DNA from 4 places in the Agrobacterium sp. CG160-95 genome. Region 1 is predicted to be linked to each of the others. Evidence: predicted binding sites of a transcription regulator. Region 1 holds the regulator's gene; each other region holds the start of a gene.
What was found. The regulator LexA, encoded in region 1, represses DNA repair genes until DNA is damaged. The targets are predictions, from matches to a motif close to TGTTCNNNNTGTGTTCNG.

Region 1 (4,213 bases):
TCATTTTTCCTCGAAGGCGAAGGCAACGCCCTGACCGGGTGCCGCGGGCACCACCAGACGGCCGTCCGCTTTTGCGCAGGACACGCCATTAGCAGCAAGCACCGCCTCTGTCACGGCAAGATCGTGTGACGAAAAGACGATGCCCGCGCCGCGCAATCCGCCTTCGTTGCCATCCTGAGCATTCAGGGTCTGCCCGCCGAAAGGCGGTTTTCCGGTCAATCTGATGCTGGCATTGCCGGTCGCGAAAACCATATCACCGCCCGGAGACCATTTGCCTTCACAGGCAAACACTGTCTCGATCAGGCCCGCCACCTTCATATTGCCGCCGGAAAACAGGACGATTTCACTCAGGCCGGTGACACCATTGGCGTGGCGCTCCAGCATGGTGCGATCGCCCGGAAGGGCTTGAAGCCGTTGACAACTGAACAAAAAGAAATCCGCGGCCGCTCCGCTTGCCGCAAAAGCCAGCCGGAACGCCGCCTCGCCTTGCGAGCCATCCGACATCCGAACAGGCCGCGAAAACTCGAAAACATCGCCCGCCGAAAGGCCGGCTGCCCGAAACCGCTCATGGTCAACCAAGGCGTCTTCAGTCCTGGCGACAAGAGCCGAAAAACCCTCCTGCCCGTCCCGTTGCCGGAAGGCCACATCCCTGCCGGTGAACACATCACCCCTCTCTATTGACGCATTATATTTAGCCGGATCAGCAATTGCGAGCGGCTCCAGATAGGTGCCATCGGCGAAAAATACGCAGGCATTTTGGGTGCCGAAAGGATGCAGAGCCTCCGGCGCAACCGTAAAGCCAAGACTGACGAGGCGCTTCACGGCGACGCCTATGACTTCCACGGGCAAAACGAGATGGTCAACGCTATAGGGTTTCGTCATGAAAATGTATCCTGCCGGCCTTCCGCCCGGAGCATGCCGGGACGGTTTCGACCGCACAAAAGCACAATTGCGTGCTATGAGGCAAATCATCACAGCAACAGATGGCACCTTCACGAAATTTTAGGGGATTGCAGAACACATATGGAACATATAGTGTTCGTTCTGTATTTGTTTCGCGACTTCCACTACGATTCTAAAGGGTGTTTTCCTCATGCTCACGCGCAAACAGCAGGAATTGCTTCTCTTCATTCATGAACGAATGAAAGAGTCCGGCGTGCCGCCCTCCTTCGATGAAATGAAGGACGCACTCGATCTTGCTTCGAAATCCGGCATCCACCGCCTGATAACCGCTCTCGAAGAGCGCGGGTTCATTCGTCGGCTACCGAATAGAGCCCGGGCGCTGGAAGTCATCAAGCTGCCCGAGGCTTATACGCCGGGTGCAAGGCCGCAGCGCGGCTTTTCGCCGAGCGTTATCGAAGGCAGCCTTGGCAAGCCCAAGACGCCGGAACCGGCCCCTGCCCCCAAGACGCCGGCCAATGATCTGGGCGGGGCTGTCACCGTGCCGGTCATGGGCCGCATCGCTGCGGGCGTGCCGATTTCCGCCATCCAGAACAACACCCATGATGTGGCCGTGCCAGTAGACATGCTTGGCACGGGCGAACATTACGCTCTTGAGGTCAAGGGTGATTCGATGATCGAGGCCGGCATTTTCGACGGCGACACAGTCATCATCCGCAACGGCAACACCGCCAATCCCGGGGACATCGTTGTGGCTCTGGTGGATGACGAGGAAGCCACGCTGAAGCGCTTCCGCCGCAAGGGAGCCTCCATTGCGCTCGAGGCGGCAAACCCAGCCTATGAGACCCGTATCTTCGGGCCCGACCGGGTGAAAATTCAGGGCAAGCTGGTGGGGCTGATCCGCCGCTACCATTGATCTTATCGAACCGAACGTATTCACTTTACAATAGGCGTCATCGTGAAGATGGCGCCTATAATCGGGTTTGGCTGTTTCCAAACGTGGCGTGCTTTTGCGGGTGCACGAGGATATGCGCCATTCAGCCTATGCGCGTTGCCCTTTCTAAACTGAGTTCCTACTCCATAAAGATGCTTCGGTTTCGCTACAGGCGTGGTGGCGAATGGGCTGTTCGCTATAATTGTCGAAGCGATCCCATCCGCTGTTTTTTAGCGACGTTGTTCTGTCGTGTTGCGCAGTCAGTTTTAGTGGTCACCAAAGGGTGACTTATCGCAAGGCGCGCTCTCAGTGACCCCACATCACCATTCATCAACGGCGTTTATGGGAGCCATGGATAATTTTCGATATTCCGTGAACGCTTGGCAGGTGTAGAAATACGCGTCATATCCGGGAGATACGCCATGTACGATCTTTATATAGCCAACAAGAACTATTCTTCATGGTCGCTGCGGCCGTGGGTATTGATGCGCACGCTCGGTATCGCCTTTGATGAAAAGCTCATTCCGTTCGGCGAAGGCGTCTCCTTCTCCTCCTTTTCGCCGACGGGCAAGGTGCCCTGCCTGGTCGACGAGGGTATGACGGTTTGGGAAACGCTTTCGATCGTCGAATATCTTGCTGAAAGACACCAGAGCGTCTGGGCAAGCGACAAGCATGCGAGGGCATGGTCGCGTTCGGCCGCAAGTGAGATGCATGCCGGCTTTTCCTCGCTGCGCAATCTCTATCCCATGTCGGTGGGCATTCGGGTCAAACCCAGGGGCGGCGATGCCGGACTTAAGGCCGATATAAAGCGGATTGATGCGTTGTGGAGCGAGGGTCTTACAAAATTCGGCGGGCCATATCTTGCCGGTCAAAAGTTCACGGCGGTCGATGCTTTCTTCTGCCCGGTTGCATTCCGTTTCCAGACCTATGGCAGCGCGGATCTTTCGCCAGCAGCGAAAGCCTATTGCGACCGGCTGCTCGCCCTGCCTGCCATGCAAGAATGGTACGAGGCCGGTTTGAAGGAGAGCTGGCGCGACGCTGGTCATGAAGAGGAAGTTGGCGAGATCGGCGAATTGACTGAAGATTTGCGCGCCAAGGCCCGATGATCCATGCTGGCGGCAGTCATTGCGACGCCGCCAGCAGCCGGATGATGGGCTGCGGCAGATCACGGTCGAAACGTCCGCTTTTCCAGTCGTAATAACGGTGCTGGCTCCAGGGCCTGTCCGTTCCGGCGATTGCGGCGCGCAGCCCGCTCGCCACACCCTCCTCCCTCTTGTCAGCAAAATCTATTTCCACGGAACCGAGACGCCGCAAGATGTCACGGCTGAGCAGGAGTGCACCCGAGCGGCACTGAGAAAAAGAGGTTCTGCGGGAAACAACGACGATATCGGCAATATCGCAGGCTTTTCCGGCGAAGCGGCCATCTTCCAGAACGACAATCCACTCTCCGCTCGCGGCGCTCGCTACGCACCATATGTCTTTCCTGCAGGTGAAGACGCCAGCTTTGGCGTCTTTGAGCGCCGCCGTCATCTCGCGCACCACCACAGCCATGTCTTCCGGCGACAGTTTCGATCTCGAGGCAGAACCAGCAGTATTTGCCGTGCTCTCGCCATTTATAAAACCCGGCGGCACGGTTTTTTCCGGCAGCAGCAGCGCCCTTTGCCACTGGCCGTAAACGAAGCCCTGCGGACGGGCTTTTGTGGTTGAGACCTTGCCATCCTCCACGAGTGCCACCAATTCGCCGTCCTCGTGAATCAATAGATCCGGCAGATCACGATAGGCCGTAACTGCCGACACGCCGAAGGCCAAGAGCAGAAACGGGATGCCAAGAAGTGCAAGCCGGCTGCGCAGCAATGTCAGCAGCAGGAAACCCACCGAAGCCAAACCGATAAACCAGCCATGCGGACGCCCCGTCGCTGCGCTGCCGCCCCAGGAGGCCACCTCGTTTGCAACCTCGATGACGAGTGCCATGCCATAACCCATGATCTTCAGGAACGGCGCGTCGAGCCCGAAGGGCATCAGCAGCATGGCGATAAGAGCGAATGGCATGACGATCAGCGACATGAGCGGCATTGCAGCCAGATTGGCGAACAGTCCATAGGTGGTGACACGGTGAAAATGTTCGGCCGAATAGATCGCCGTAGAAAGGCCCCCGATCAGCGACGTCGTGATAACGCCGCCAATGACCGCGCCCATCATTTCCGCCACCTTCAGCCATGCGGGCTTGCGCCCGATGAACAGCCTTTCGCGATCCGTGCGCCAACGGCTCCAGAAGGCATAGGCGGACACAAGCGCTATGGTGGCCGCAAATGACATCTGAAAACTCGGACCCATGATTTCCGAGGGCGAGAAAGCCAGAATGATCAGGGCGGAAATGGC
Region 2 (4,213 bases), 1.1 Mb from region 1:
CCTGGCGCGTGGATGAGTATGTCCGCAAGGTTGCCTTCATGCGCCGTCCTTTCCCCACGGCGCTGGCTCTGGCCTACCGGGTCAAGAACAAGCTGTTTGCCGGTCGTTCCTACAAGCTGGCGGCCTGAACTGGTAAAACACTCCGTCAGGTGAGGCTCTGCGCAGCGCCACCTGCGGAATTCTGGAGGTTCAATAAAACTCACAAAAAGCACCCCTCGCAGCAGTTGCGTTTGAATGGTCGCTGCCCTACATCTTCAGGGTTTTCTGAAGCATTTCCGGGTCTCTTCCGGTCCTGCGGGGAATCGCGAACAGACGAGGCAATGGGCACGGCGGAACCGCGAAGCGTCCGCATGCTGCAAGAGGAAGATGCGCATGGCGAAGATCAAGAACGTCGCGATCCAGATGGATCATGTCTCCGGCATCAATATCGCCGGCGACTCCACCTTCGCCATGAGCCTTGAGGCGCAGGCACGTGGATACCGGCTGTTTCACTATACCCCCGAACGCCTCTCCATGCGGGATGGCAAGATCTACGCGACCGTCGAACAGATGGAACTGCGCGATATCAAGGGCGACCATTTTTCGCTCTCGGAGCCGGAGCGGGTCGATCTCTCGACCATGGATGTCATTCATCTGCGACAGGATCCGCCATTCGACATGGCCTACATCACATCGACCCATTTACTCGAGCGCATTCATCCCAAAACGCTTGTTGTCAACGATCCCGCCTGGGTCCGCAACTCGCCGGAAAAGATTTTCGTCACCGAATTCGCCGATCTGATGCCGAAGACGCTGATCACCAAGGATGTCTCTGAAATCGCCCGCTTCCGCAATGAAATGGGCGATATCATCCTCAAGCCGCTTTATGGCAATGGTGGTGCAGGCGTCTTCCATTCCGCGCGGGACGACCGCAATTTCTCATCGCTGCTGGAAATGTTCGGCCAGATGTTCCGCGAACCCTATATCGCCCAGGAATACTTGCCGGATGTTCGCAAGGGCGACAAGCGTATCCTTCTGGTGGATGGCGAGCCCGTGGGCGCGATCAACCGCGTGCCGGCGGAAAATGATGCCCGCTCCAACATGCATGCCGGCGGCCGCCCGGAGCCAACGGAACTCACCGCGCGTGAGAGGGAAATCTGCCGCCGCATCGGCCCCGCCCTGCGCGAGCGCGGTTTCCTGTTCGTTGGCATCGATGTGATCGGCGATTACCTCACGGAAATCAACGTCACCTCACCGACAGGCATTCGTGAAGTGCAGAAATTCGGCGGTGCCGATGTGGCAAGCCTGTTGTGGGATGCGATCGAGAAAAAGCGCGAAGCACAGGATTTCTGAGGCAATTTCCTCGCCACCTGCGTTTGTTCCGCGTGCACAACTCTATACAACTGAAATACACCGTTCGCGCGAAATTGTTCGCTTAATGTTCTTGTTTTATTCTTTTCTCTGTGGCAGGTTACTTGAGAGTGGCCGCCATCGGGGCATAATGCTTTGATGTTGTGGCCGGTTTGCGGGGGCAGGCCATGGTGGCACGGGTCAATACGGTTGCATTTCAGGGAATAGAGGGTGTGCCGGTCGAGGTGCAGGTGATGGTCGCACCCGGAAAAGTCGGCATCCAGATCGTCGGCCTGCCGGACAAGGCGGTGGCGGAAAGCCGGGAGCGTGTGCAGGCCGCGCTCCACGCCTCCGGTCTGGCGCTGCCGGCAAAAAAAGTCACGGTCAATCTGGCGCCTGCGGATTTGCCCAAGGAAGGATCGCATTTCGATCTTCCGATCGCTTTGGGTCTCATGGCCGCTTTGGGAGCGATACCGGCGGAAGCGCTCGGGCAATATGTGGTTCTCGGCGAACTCAATCTCGATGGCACCATCGGCACGGTTTCGGGCGCTCTGCCCGCGGCCATCGGTGCCAATGCGCTCGGGAAGGGTTTGATTTGCCCGGCTGATAGCGGGCCGGAAGCAGCCTGGGCCGGGGCTGGCATCGATATTCTCGCCCCACGCAGCCTTATTGCGCTTGCCAACCATTTTCGCGGCACCCAGCTTCTCTCCCGCCCGATGCCCGCCATCCGTGCTAATCCGGTCAATTTGCCGGATCTGGCCGATATCAAGGGGCAGGAGACGGCCCGGCGCGCGTTGGAGGTGGCAGCTGCCGGTGGCCATAATCTGCTGATGGTTGGCCCGCCCGGCTCCGGTAAATCCATGCTCGCTGCGCGCTTGCCCTCAATTCTGCCGCCTCTCGAGGCTGCGGAATTGCTGGAAGTGTCCATGGTCCATTCCATCGCCGGCCAATTGTCCGGCGGCAAGCTGTCGGACCGCAGACCGTTTCGCACGCCACACCATTCCGCCACCATGGCCGCGCTGATCGGCGGAGGGCTGCGTGCCAAGCCGGGTGAGGCTTCACTTGCCCACCACGGCGTTCTTTTCCTCGATGAGTTCCCGGAGTTTGCGCCACAGGTGCTGGATGCGCTGCGCCAGCCGCTGGAAACGGGCGAATGCATCGTTGCCCGTGCCAATCACCGCGTCACCTATCCGGCGGAAATCCAGCTTGTCGCTGCGATGAACCCCTGCCGGTGCGGCAGAGCGGGGGAGCCGGGTTTCACTTGCGCCAGAGGGCCACGTTGCATGACAGATTATCAGGCCCGCATTTCCGGCCCGCTGATGGATCGCATCGATATCCGCATCGACGTTCCCGCCGTCTCCGCCACTGACCTCATCCGTCCCATGACTGCCGAACCGAGTTCGGTGGTGGCCGCCCGTGTCGCTTGCGCCCGCCTTGCGCAGCAGGAGCGTTATGCGGCGGCGGGCTCTTCAGGCATTCGCACCAACGCTCGCTGCACGACAACGCTGATCGAAAAATATGCGGAGCCCGATGCGTCCGGGCTGCAATTGCTGCGCGATGCTGCCGAACGGTTGAAGTTCTCCGCACGCGGTTATCATCGCATTCTCAAGGTCGCCCGCACATTGGCTGATTTGGACGGCAAACAAACTGTCGGACGTATCCATGTGGCGGAAGCCATTTCATACCGCATTGCCGGTGAAAGACTGACGGCGGCGGCATAAGCGGCCTTCCTTCGCCCTTTATCGGCTAAAACAATTGTGCCGCTGGCGGATGGCCGGCGGCACAATCGGTCATTGCGGTCAGGCGCGCGTTTGCGGCCTGACCGAAGAGGAACGGCTTAAAGCCCAAGCCCTTCGAAAAGGGCGGTCGAAAGGTAACGTTCCGCGAAGGAGGGAATGATGACGACGATATTCTTGCCGGCATTTTCCTCACGTGCGCCGACCTTGATCGCCGCTGCGAGTGCCGCGCCCGAGGAGATGCCGACGGGTACGCCTTCCAGCTTCGCCACCAGACGGGCGATTTCAAAAGCGTCGTCATTGGTCACGGTGACGATTTCGTCATAGATTCCAGTGTCGAGGATCGCGGGTGCAAAACCGGCGCCGATGCCCTGGATCTTGTGCGGACCGGGGTTGCCACCGGAAAGAACCGGGCTGTCGGCTGGCTCGACGGCAATGACCTTCACCTCCGGCTTGCGGGATTTCAGCACCTGGCCCGTACCGGTGATAGTGCCACCCGTGCCGATGCCCGAAACAAAAATATCAACAGCACCCTCGGTATCGTTCCAGATTTCTTCCGCCGTCGTCTTGCGATGAATATCCGGGTTTGCGGGGTTTTCGAACTGCTGGGGAATAATCGCGTCTGGAAGGGTTTCGGCCAGTTCCTGTGCCTTGGCGATGGCGCCCTTCATGCCCTTCGGGCCTTCAGTCAACACCAGTTCCGCGCCCAGCAAGGCGAGCATTTTCCGGCGTTCGACCGACATCGTTTCCGGCATGGTCAAGATCAGCTTGTAACCCTTGGCGGCGGCGGCAAAGGCTAGCGCAATGCCCGTGTTGCCGGAGGTCGGCTCAACCAGCGTCGTTTTGCCGGGGGTGATCTTGCCCTGGGCTTCCAGCGCTTCGATCATGGCAACGCCAATGCGGTCTTTCACGGAGGCGATGGGGTTGAAGAACTCCAGCTTGGCGAGAAGATTGGCCTTCACGCCCTTTTCCCTCGCCAGCTTGTCCAGCCGCACGATCGGCGTATCGCCGATTGTTTCGGTGATGGAGGAATAGACGCGTCCGCGTCCGGGCTTTCTGGCTTCGGGCATGATGCTCTCCTGTATGAAGGCCACACGTTGTGTGGCCGCAAGATTTCAGCGGCAGAATAGGAGCAATAGTCTTGTCAG
Region 3 (4,213 bases), on a different contig from region 1:
CGGTAACGGGTACCCTCCTCACGGAATCGGCATTGGAAGTCGCATCGCTCAAGCGCGCCATGATTTCTTCCGCCCGCCGAACGATTCTGCTGGTGGACAGTTCAAAGTTTGCCGCGCCAGGTTTTTGCACGCTTTGCGACGTCTCCGAAATCGATGAAGTGATCACCGACGACGGAGCACCGGAGGACGCCATAAACACCTTACGTTCGGCGGAACGGACAGTCACGCTGGTCTCCGCTTCGAAAACGCTCAAATAGGGCTTCCCCCAGCTGACATCCAGGGCGAAGCGGGCGGGACGGAAGTTTGCAAGCAGCGGATGCTCCTTTCCCGCGACGATTTCACCGGCCAACAGTTCACCCGCGCGAGTAAACCAGCATTGACCGCCTTGAGCGGAATCGAACCATCGGCCTGTACCTCGGTATTGTTAAGTAACTGAAATTTCGGTCACCTGATAGATGCGAAACAGTTCTTCATGGCATAACGCGAAGCATTTTGACGCATCTCGCCGTCTCAGTCGCCATCACTGTTTCGTGCGCGTTCTTCATCGCTATCGAACTCGACGGGCGACAGATCACCCCAGTCAACAAGCACCCTTCCATGCTCGTCGACCTGGCCGGCATCAATCTTGTCAGATGCGATCAGCAGGATCCGTGCCTTATCCCGATCGAAGATCTCGGTCGGGCTAAGGCTATCCAACGCGATCCGGACCAGCGAGCGGTAGGTGACGAAGCCTGTATGGCGCTGTCCCTTGTAGTCAAAGGCAAATGCCATCCACTCACGGCCGTCAACGGGATCACGGCGAAACAGGCGCGGCATCGCCTTGCGAAGACGAACCCCTACCCCGCCCCCGTTTTCCGGAATGAAGATCACGCCATGCGATTCGAGAGCGACCTTGACCGCATGAGACGTTTTCGGATGGTAGGCGCGATTGCCGCGCTCGAAATCTGCGATTGTCTTTTTAGCGATGCGCGAACGTTCGGACAGTTCGATTTGAGACCAATCGACAAGGGCCCGCCCCGCCCTGCATTGTTCAGCTGTAATCATGATATTACTCCAAAAGATATCATATTGCAGCTAATATGTTACTTTTAGAGTAAAATCAAGGATGCTCGCGCGATGAAATCAAACAGCAGTCCTGCCCCCTCTCGCGGCTGGCGCCGAAGCCGGGTGGCAAGATTCGCACTTTTCTCGGGAAAACAGGCTGTCGAACTGAAGTGACAGAACTTTAAATTCGGATGAAAGAGGGGCCGCCCTGAGGCGGCCCCCTACCATTTCAAGCTAATTCAGGATCGTAATACATCGAATCGTCGACGCTCCCACCCGTCTCGAACTCCGGCTCGAAGTACCCGACACGGCTGGCAGCACGACGCATTGTCATGATGCTCGTGAACTTGATCTTATCGCCGTGGAACGCCCGATCCTGATCCTGCTCACCGTTGAGCGACCCCGACAGTGTTGCGATCAAACTATCGTCATGAGACTCCACGTTCGTCTCCTCGATGTAGAGCTCATCGAAATAGGCGTTGGTCGTTGCGATCTCTCCAGCGAGTTCGTTTTCAATTACCATGGGGTCGCGCTGGATGTAATCGTTGATGTCATCACTCAGGTAGGTCGAATCCCATATCTCTCCCCTGAAATGCCCAGCCGCCTCAAGAGACGTCGAAATAATCTCTGCTATGACCCTGCCGTCGGGAAGCTCAGCAGGGACGTTAGAGAGCTCCGCACGCCGCCGGTTGATACCATCAATGTCCGGAATAAGGATTTCAGCCTCTTCCAAGGAGGATAGAGGAAACGTGACATCAGCTTGTAGAGCGGCAGCTGTCCCGTAACCGAAGTAAGCTGCAACAAGCTCATGGGCATGGGACGAACGAAGTTTCTCGCCGCTCATATTTCGATAGGTTACGCGCAGATGATCTGCGCAATCTTTTTGGATAGTCATGACAAATCCAATTCACACCGGCGTCGTGGAGGGGTGGTCGCAAGCGCTTTATGAACACCCTGCGCCGGCTGAATGGTTGCCGTTCAGGATACAGTCTTGGATATGCCGCCTTTTGGGTCGCTTGCAGCCCTGGCGCTCGGCTCCGTCAACAAAAGATAGCAAAACTTTTACGGATTGCAAGCGATGCAGCGCTCCTCGATGCATGACCCTTCAACGGGTTGCAATTTCCATCCACCATGATACGTTCTTGTTTTGTTCTCGTTCGTTACCGCAGACTGTTGGATAGTGAAATGAATAACACTGCCCAAATTAGAAAGATAATCCACGTGGATATGGACGCCTTCTACGCATCCGTGGAGCAGCGCGACAATCCGGATCTTCGTGGGAAACCGATAGCGGTCGGAGGTTCAGGCGCCCGAGGCGTGCTGACCACGGCGAGCTATGAGGCGCGCGTCTTTGGCATTCATTCGGCAATGCCATCGGTAACTGCTGCCCGCAAATGCCCTGACCTGATTTTCGTGAAACCGCGATTCGAAGTCTATCGCGAAGTCTCCCGGCAAATTCGCGAAATTTTCGCCGAGTACACGTCTTTGGTCGAACCCTTGTCACTGGATGAGGCCTATCTTGATGTGACCGAAAATCTAAAGGAAATGCCGATCGCGACGGAAATCGCCTTGGAGATACGCACGAAGATCAAAGCGGTTACTGGTTTGAATGCGTCCGCCGGCATTTCTTACAACAAATTTCTCGCAAAGATGGCCTCGGATCTCAACAAGCCCGACGGGCAGGCCGTCATCACCCCAAAGAACGGGCCTACCTTTGTAGAAGGACTTGCGGTCAAGAAGTTTCATGGCGTCGGTCCGGCCACCGCGGAAAAGATGCATCGGCTTGGTATCGAAACCGGGGCGGATCTGAAAACGAAATCGCTGCAATTCTTGTCACAGCACTTTGGGAAGTCGGGTGGCTATTTCTATGGAATCGCCCGCGGTATCGATGAGCGTCGGGTGCGATCGGATCGGGTGCGAAAGTCGGTAGGAGCAGAAGATACCTTCATCCAAGACATCAATGACCTGGGGCTTGCCAGGGACGAGCTGAAGCCGCTTGCGGATAAGGTTTGGGGCTATTGCAGGTCGTCGGGTATCGAGGCCAAAACCGTGACCGTGAAGATCAAATATTCGGATTTCACGCAAGCAACACGAAGCAAGACAAGCGTCCTACCCTTTGCAGATGGCCGTGACGTTCTCCGTATCGCAACTGAACTGCTGACGACGGTTTACCCTTTCAAACTTTCCGTCCGCTTGCTCGGCGTTACGTTGTCATCACTGACGAAAGCGGACAGAAACGACGCCGACTTCGAAAAGCCGCAGCTCCACTTCAATTTGTAGTTTTGCACCACGCCGACTAAAAATAGCCTCGACCCAATCCGCCGCACCAATTGCAGTCACGCGGGCGCCCAAAATTCTTCTGACATTGCTCTATCTCGATTGCTCATGACCGCATGGGCAAAAACAGGATTCTCCTCAACAGAGCGCTCCAGAATGCCCGACAGAAGCGAAAGGTTCACAAGCTGTTGAGGCTTCAATGTTTGGCGAGTTTCCACCAAATCATCGTCCGCTGTCGCACAAATAAATGAGAAATATTTGCCCAGCAAGCCGACCACAACATCTGAGATCTGAATTCCTGGTTCACTGTGGGAGACGACGAACCGAAAATGGTTCATCTTCGTCTTGCCGTCGACGAAGGTCAAATCTTTGAGGTAGTCGATAACGAGCTCCTCGACGTCCAGGATGTGCGACGCGTTCTTAAGGATATAAAGACGCTCCAGAAAAAAATGACCGAAGCTATCGACCAGAACATTGGGAGCTTCTGCCTCAAGGAAGGGAAGCGATTTGATCTTTCGCCCCAGCTGCAACACGCCCTTTAGCATCATGTAATTGAAGTGATCGAGCAAATCGGATCGAGCTTCGGCGAGGTCCAACAGGTCATCAATGAAGTCACACCTCCTCTCGGAACCGACATTGGGAAATGTGTAGCGCCGGAAGAGATTAATTAAGCCTTCGAAATCGTATCGGAGAATTGAAAAAAGATCGTTTTTGAGAGAACGCTCAAAAGGGATGAGATGCGTCGCCACGTCGTCCGACAAAATGGAATCAATAATATCGACAATGCTCCAATAAATTGGATCAACGACCGAATAGTGGACATAGAGGCCCTGCTCGCTGATCCAGCGCAGAAACGTCTCCAGTTTCCTGCTGCTGAGCATCTGCAGAAATC
Region 4 (4,213 bases), 1.0 Mb from region 1:
GCCAGCGCCAACAGTATCGACCGGCTCGATCTTGAGACCGGACGCCTTGAAGACCTTGCCGTTGCGAATGGCGATCACGCCATCAGCACCAAGCGTCACGATCAATGTCTGGCCGGTCTGCTCATGCAGGGATTTGAGTTCATTTTCCCGTTCGGAGGCTGAAAGTCCATTTTTGCCGATCAGCAGTTCGAACTCGGTCTCATTGGCGATGACGATATCGGCAAGGCTGGCAAGGCGCGGCCCGTCCGCGGTCAGCGGCGCGGTATTGATGATAGTGGTGATGCGTTTAGCCTTCGCGGCCGTCAGTGCTGCTTCGATTGAGGGTGCGGGCACCTCGAACTGAAGCATCAGAATATCGCCCGCTGCCATCTCCGCCACGGCTCTTGCGGCGTCGGATGCGGAAACTTCGCCATTGGCGGCGGGAATGACCGAGATCATGTTCTCCCCGCCTTCACCGATCAGGATTACGGCGGTTCCCGTGGGGCCGGGCGCGGTCTTGACGAGCGATAGATCGGTGCCGGCATCGCGCAGCAATGTCAGCGCTGGCGCGGCAAAGGTGTCATCACCCGTAGCGCCCGCCATTTTGACCGTTGCACCTGCGCGCCGTGCGGCAAGCGCCTGATTGGCTCCCTTTCCGCCGGCCGCCGTGGAAAAGGTCTCTCCCGTCACGGTTTCACCGGGTTTGGGCAGGCGTTTGGCGGTGGCGACGAGATCCATGTTGATGGAGCCGAAAACAGTAATCATCAGGGCATGTCCGTATGAAATTCAAAGCAAGGCGGCGACTTTGCCCGAGGGGATCACTCGTCGTCAACCACCCGCAACTTGGCCGTTCCTGCCCTGTTCTCTGCAAAGCGTCGCGCCTGCTCGATTTCGCTATGGGAGGTCTCCTTTTCCGTCGGCGAAAAATCGAGTCCCTCGATCTTCTGGCCACGCGCCAGCACCTTGTCGGAGGAGATCAGCATCATGTCGACATCTTTCTGCGCCAGCCCGAAATGGGCTTGCAGCTTGCGCGTCCGGTCGTCCAGCCGCCGCACGTCATCCATGAGAAGCGCGACTTCACCCTGAATGAGGTGCGCCTGCTCGCGCATGCGCTGGTCCTTCAGCACCGACTGGATAACCTGCACCGACAGCATCAAAAGCGATGGCGAGACAATGACGACACGGGCGCGATGGGCACGCTGCACGAGATATTCGAAATGCTGGTGAATATCGGCGAAGATCGATTCCGACGGCACGAAGATGAAGGCCGTATCCTGCGTTTCGCCGCGTATCAGATATTTCTCCGCCACGTCGCGAATATGCACTTCCATATCGCGGCGGAACTGCTGGGTCGCAGCCCGTTTGCCCTCGGGCGTTTCATCCGCCTTCAGCGCATTCCACGCCTCCAGCGGAAACTTGGCATCGATGACGAGGGACGGGGCGTTATTCGGCATCCTGATGATGCAGTCCGGTCGGTAGCCATTCGAAAGCGTGGGCTGAAGCTGAAAGGCCCCGGCGGGAAGCGCATCGGCGATCAGCGCTTCCATGCGCGCCTGCCCGAAAGCGCCGCGCGTCTGCTTGTTGGAGAGGATCGCCTGAAGCCCGACCACGTCCTTTGCCAGATCCTGAATATTACCCTGCGCGGCATCGATAACCGCAAGCCGCTCCTGCAGGCGGCTTAGATTCTCGTGCGTCGACCGGGTCTGCTCGGTCAGCGTCTCGCCCAGCCGCTGCGACATGCCGTCGAGGCGCTGGTTGATCGTCTGGCCCATCTCGCTCTGGCGCGTGCCGAGCGTCTCGGCCATCGCCGCGATCCGGCCGTGCAGTTCCGACTGGGTCTTCAACAGATCGGAAATTTCACCATCGGCTTCCGCTTTTTTCCCACGACTTTTCGTGACCATCCAGAAAGCGGAAAGGCCGAAAACGAGAGCCGCAAGAAGCCCGCCGAAGCTGATGTCGACGGAGCCGGCCCGCAAGGCGGGATCGAGGAGAAAAGAGAAATCGATACTCATGGCTAAATCTACCAGATTTCCAGTGATTCGTAAGATCAAAACAAGAACATTCATGCGGCGGAATTGAGTCGGGCAAAACCAGGCGAAGGTCTCATTTCGACCGCGTATTTTTTATTTCCTCAGCGCAAGAGATACGTTATGGGAAGCCATGACTATCAAACCGCTTATCATTTTGCCCGATCCCGTGCTGCGCCAGCAATCAAGGCCCATCGAACAGGTGGATGCCGAAGTGTTGCGCCTTGCCGACGATATGCTTGAAACCATGTATGATGCGCCGGGTATCGGCCTTGCCGCCATTCAGGTGGGCGTGCCGCGCCGCATGCTGGTGATCGACGTTTCGCGCGAGGACGAGGAGAAAAAGCCGGTCGTCTTCATCAATCCGGAAATCCTCAAAGTGTCGGACGACGTCTCGGCATATGAGGAAGGGTGTCTCTCCATTCCCGATTATTATGCCGAGGTAGAGCGTCCCGCATCCCTGACAGTGCGATATGTCGATCGTGACGGCAAGCAGCAGACGGTCGATGCGGACGGACTTCTGGCGACGTGTCTGCAGCATGAGATCGACCACCTGAACGGCATTCTGTTCATCGACCATATTTCGCGCCTGAAGCGAGAAATGGTCATCAAGAAATTCACCAAAGCAGCCCGCGCTAAGGTCTGATTCGTCTTAAATATTTAGACGGACCGGCATAGAGGGCAGGGGGCGATATGGCTCTTCGCATCATTTTCATGGGCACGCCGGATTTTTCCGTTCCCACGCTGCGTGCATTGGTGGAGGCTGGTCACGAGGTCGTTGCCGTTTATACGCAGCCGCCGCGTCCAGGCGGTCGCCGTGGCCTCGATCTGCAGAAATCGCCGGTGCATCAGGCGGCCGAACTGCTGGGTCTGCCCGTGCTGACGCCGGTAAATTTCAAGGCCGAGGGAGACCGGCAGCAATTCAGGGAATTCAACGCCGATGTCGCTGTTGTCGTTGCCTATGGGCTGCTATTGCCCGAGGCGATCCTGAGCGGTACGCGTCTTGGCTGCTATAACGGCCACGCCTCGTTGCTGCCGCGCTGGCGCGGCGCTGCTCCCATTCAGCGGGCGATCATGGCTGGCGATGCCGAGACGGGCATGATGGTCATGAAAATGGAAAAGGGGCTCGATACCGGCCCGGTGGCGCTGACCGCCAAGGTCACGATCGGTGAGAATACCACGGCAGGTGAATTGCACGACAGCCTGATGCTGACAGGCGCGCGGCTGATGCGGCAGGCGATGGACAAGCTGGAAGCAGACGATCTTCCTCTCGTTGCGCAGCCGGAAGAAGGCGTCGTTTATGCCTCGAAAATCGACAAGGGCGAGACCCGGATTAATTTTTCCCGGCCGGCACAGGACGTCCATAACCATATCCGCGGCCTTTCGCCTTTCCCCGGCGCCTGGCTGGAAATGGAAATCGGCGGTAAGGCCGAGCGCGTCAAGGTTCTGGCGTCAGAACTGGCGAGCGGTATGGGCGAAGCAGGCGCTGTGCTCGATGACGCCCTGACCATCGCCTGCGGCAGTGGCGCGGTGCGGCTTACCCGTTTGCAGAAGGCAGGTGGCAAGCCGCTGTCGGCTGCCGATTTCGTTCGTGGCACACCCGTTCCCGCCAGAACGAGGCTCGGCTGATGCCGCGTTTCCGCATGACCGTCGAATATGACGGTACGCCTTACTTCGGCTGGCAGAGACAGGACAACGGCCCTTCGGTTCAGGGCGCGCTTGAAGCTGCCGTCCGGTCGCTGACCGGCGAGACTGTGTCGATTCGCGGCGCTGGCCGCACCGATTCCGGCGTGCATGCCGTGGGACAGGTAGCCCATGTCGATCTTTCCCGCGATTGGGCGCCATATAAGCTTCGCAATGCTCTCAACGCCCATCTGGCCATGGCGAAAGAGGCCGTCTCGGTTATCGACGTAACGGCGGTGACCGAGGATTTCGACGCGCGCTTCTCCGCGCTTCGCCGCCATTATCTGTACCGCATCATTTGCCGGAAAGCGCGGCTGGCACTCGAGCACAAGCGCGCATGGTGGGTATCGAAAGATCTGGACCACGAACGCATGCATGAAGCTGCACAGATGCTCGTCGGCCGGCACGATTTTACCACTTTCCGCTCGGTTCATTGTCAGGCGACCAGCCCGGTCAGAACGCTCGACCGGCTGGATGTGACGCGCAATGGCGATCTTATCGAGATACGCGCCACCGCGCAGAGC

Region 2: a site for LexA is predicted at 1,408-1,425, ahead of ACQZ63_RS05520 (YifB family Mg chelatase-like AAA ATPase). Genes of this name have one in related genera too.
Region 3: a site for LexA is predicted at 2,182-2,199, ahead of dinB (DNA polymerase IV). Genes of this name have one in related genera too.
Region 4: a site for LexA is predicted at 2,023-2,040, ahead of ACQZ63_RS05255 (DNA recombination protein RmuC). Genes of this name have one in related genera too.

Annotation. Positions count from the first base shown of each region.
Region 1 is NZ_JBNWDU010000001.1:58,593-62,805, forward strand. It holds gene ACQZ63_RS00325 (VOC family protein) at 1-882, opposite strand; gene kdsA (3-deoxy-8-phosphooctulonate synthase) at 1-1, opposite strand, end outside; gene lexA (transcriptional repressor LexA) at 1,094-1,816, shown strand; gene ACQZ63_RS00335 (glutathione S-transferase family protein) at 2,257-2,940, shown strand; gene ACQZ63_RS00340 (ComEC/Rec2 family competence protein) at 2,957-4,213, opposite strand, start outside.
Region 2 is NZ_JBNWDU010000001.1:1,112,822-1,117,034, reverse strand. It holds gene ACQZ63_RS05530 (cupin domain-containing protein) at 1-128, shown strand, start outside; gene gshB (glutathione synthase) at 373-1,332, shown strand; gene ACQZ63_RS05520 (YifB family Mg chelatase-like AAA ATPase) at 1,518-3,050, shown strand; gene cysK (cysteine synthase A) at 3,167-4,135, opposite strand.
Region 3 is NZ_JBNWDU010000009.1:61,394-65,606, reverse strand. It holds gene ACQZ63_RS24410 (DeoR/GlpR family DNA-binding transcription regulator) at 1-257, shown strand, start outside; gene ACQZ63_RS24405 (helix-turn-helix domain-containing protein) at 511-1,044, opposite strand; gene ACQZ63_RS24400 (hypothetical protein) at 1,274-1,939, opposite strand; gene dinB (DNA polymerase IV) at 2,230-3,324, shown strand; gene ACQZ63_RS24390 (DUF3800 domain-containing protein) at 3,381-4,213, opposite strand, start outside.
Region 4 is NZ_JBNWDU010000001.1:1,056,360-1,060,572, reverse strand. It holds gene ACQZ63_RS05260 (ribokinase) at 1-744, opposite strand, end outside; gene ACQZ63_RS05255 (DNA recombination protein RmuC) at 798-1,991, opposite strand; gene def (peptide deformylase) at 2,140-2,652, shown strand; gene fmt (methionyl-tRNA formyltransferase) at 2,700-3,635, shown strand; gene truA (tRNA pseudouridine(38-40) synthase TruA) at 3,635-4,213, shown strand, end outside.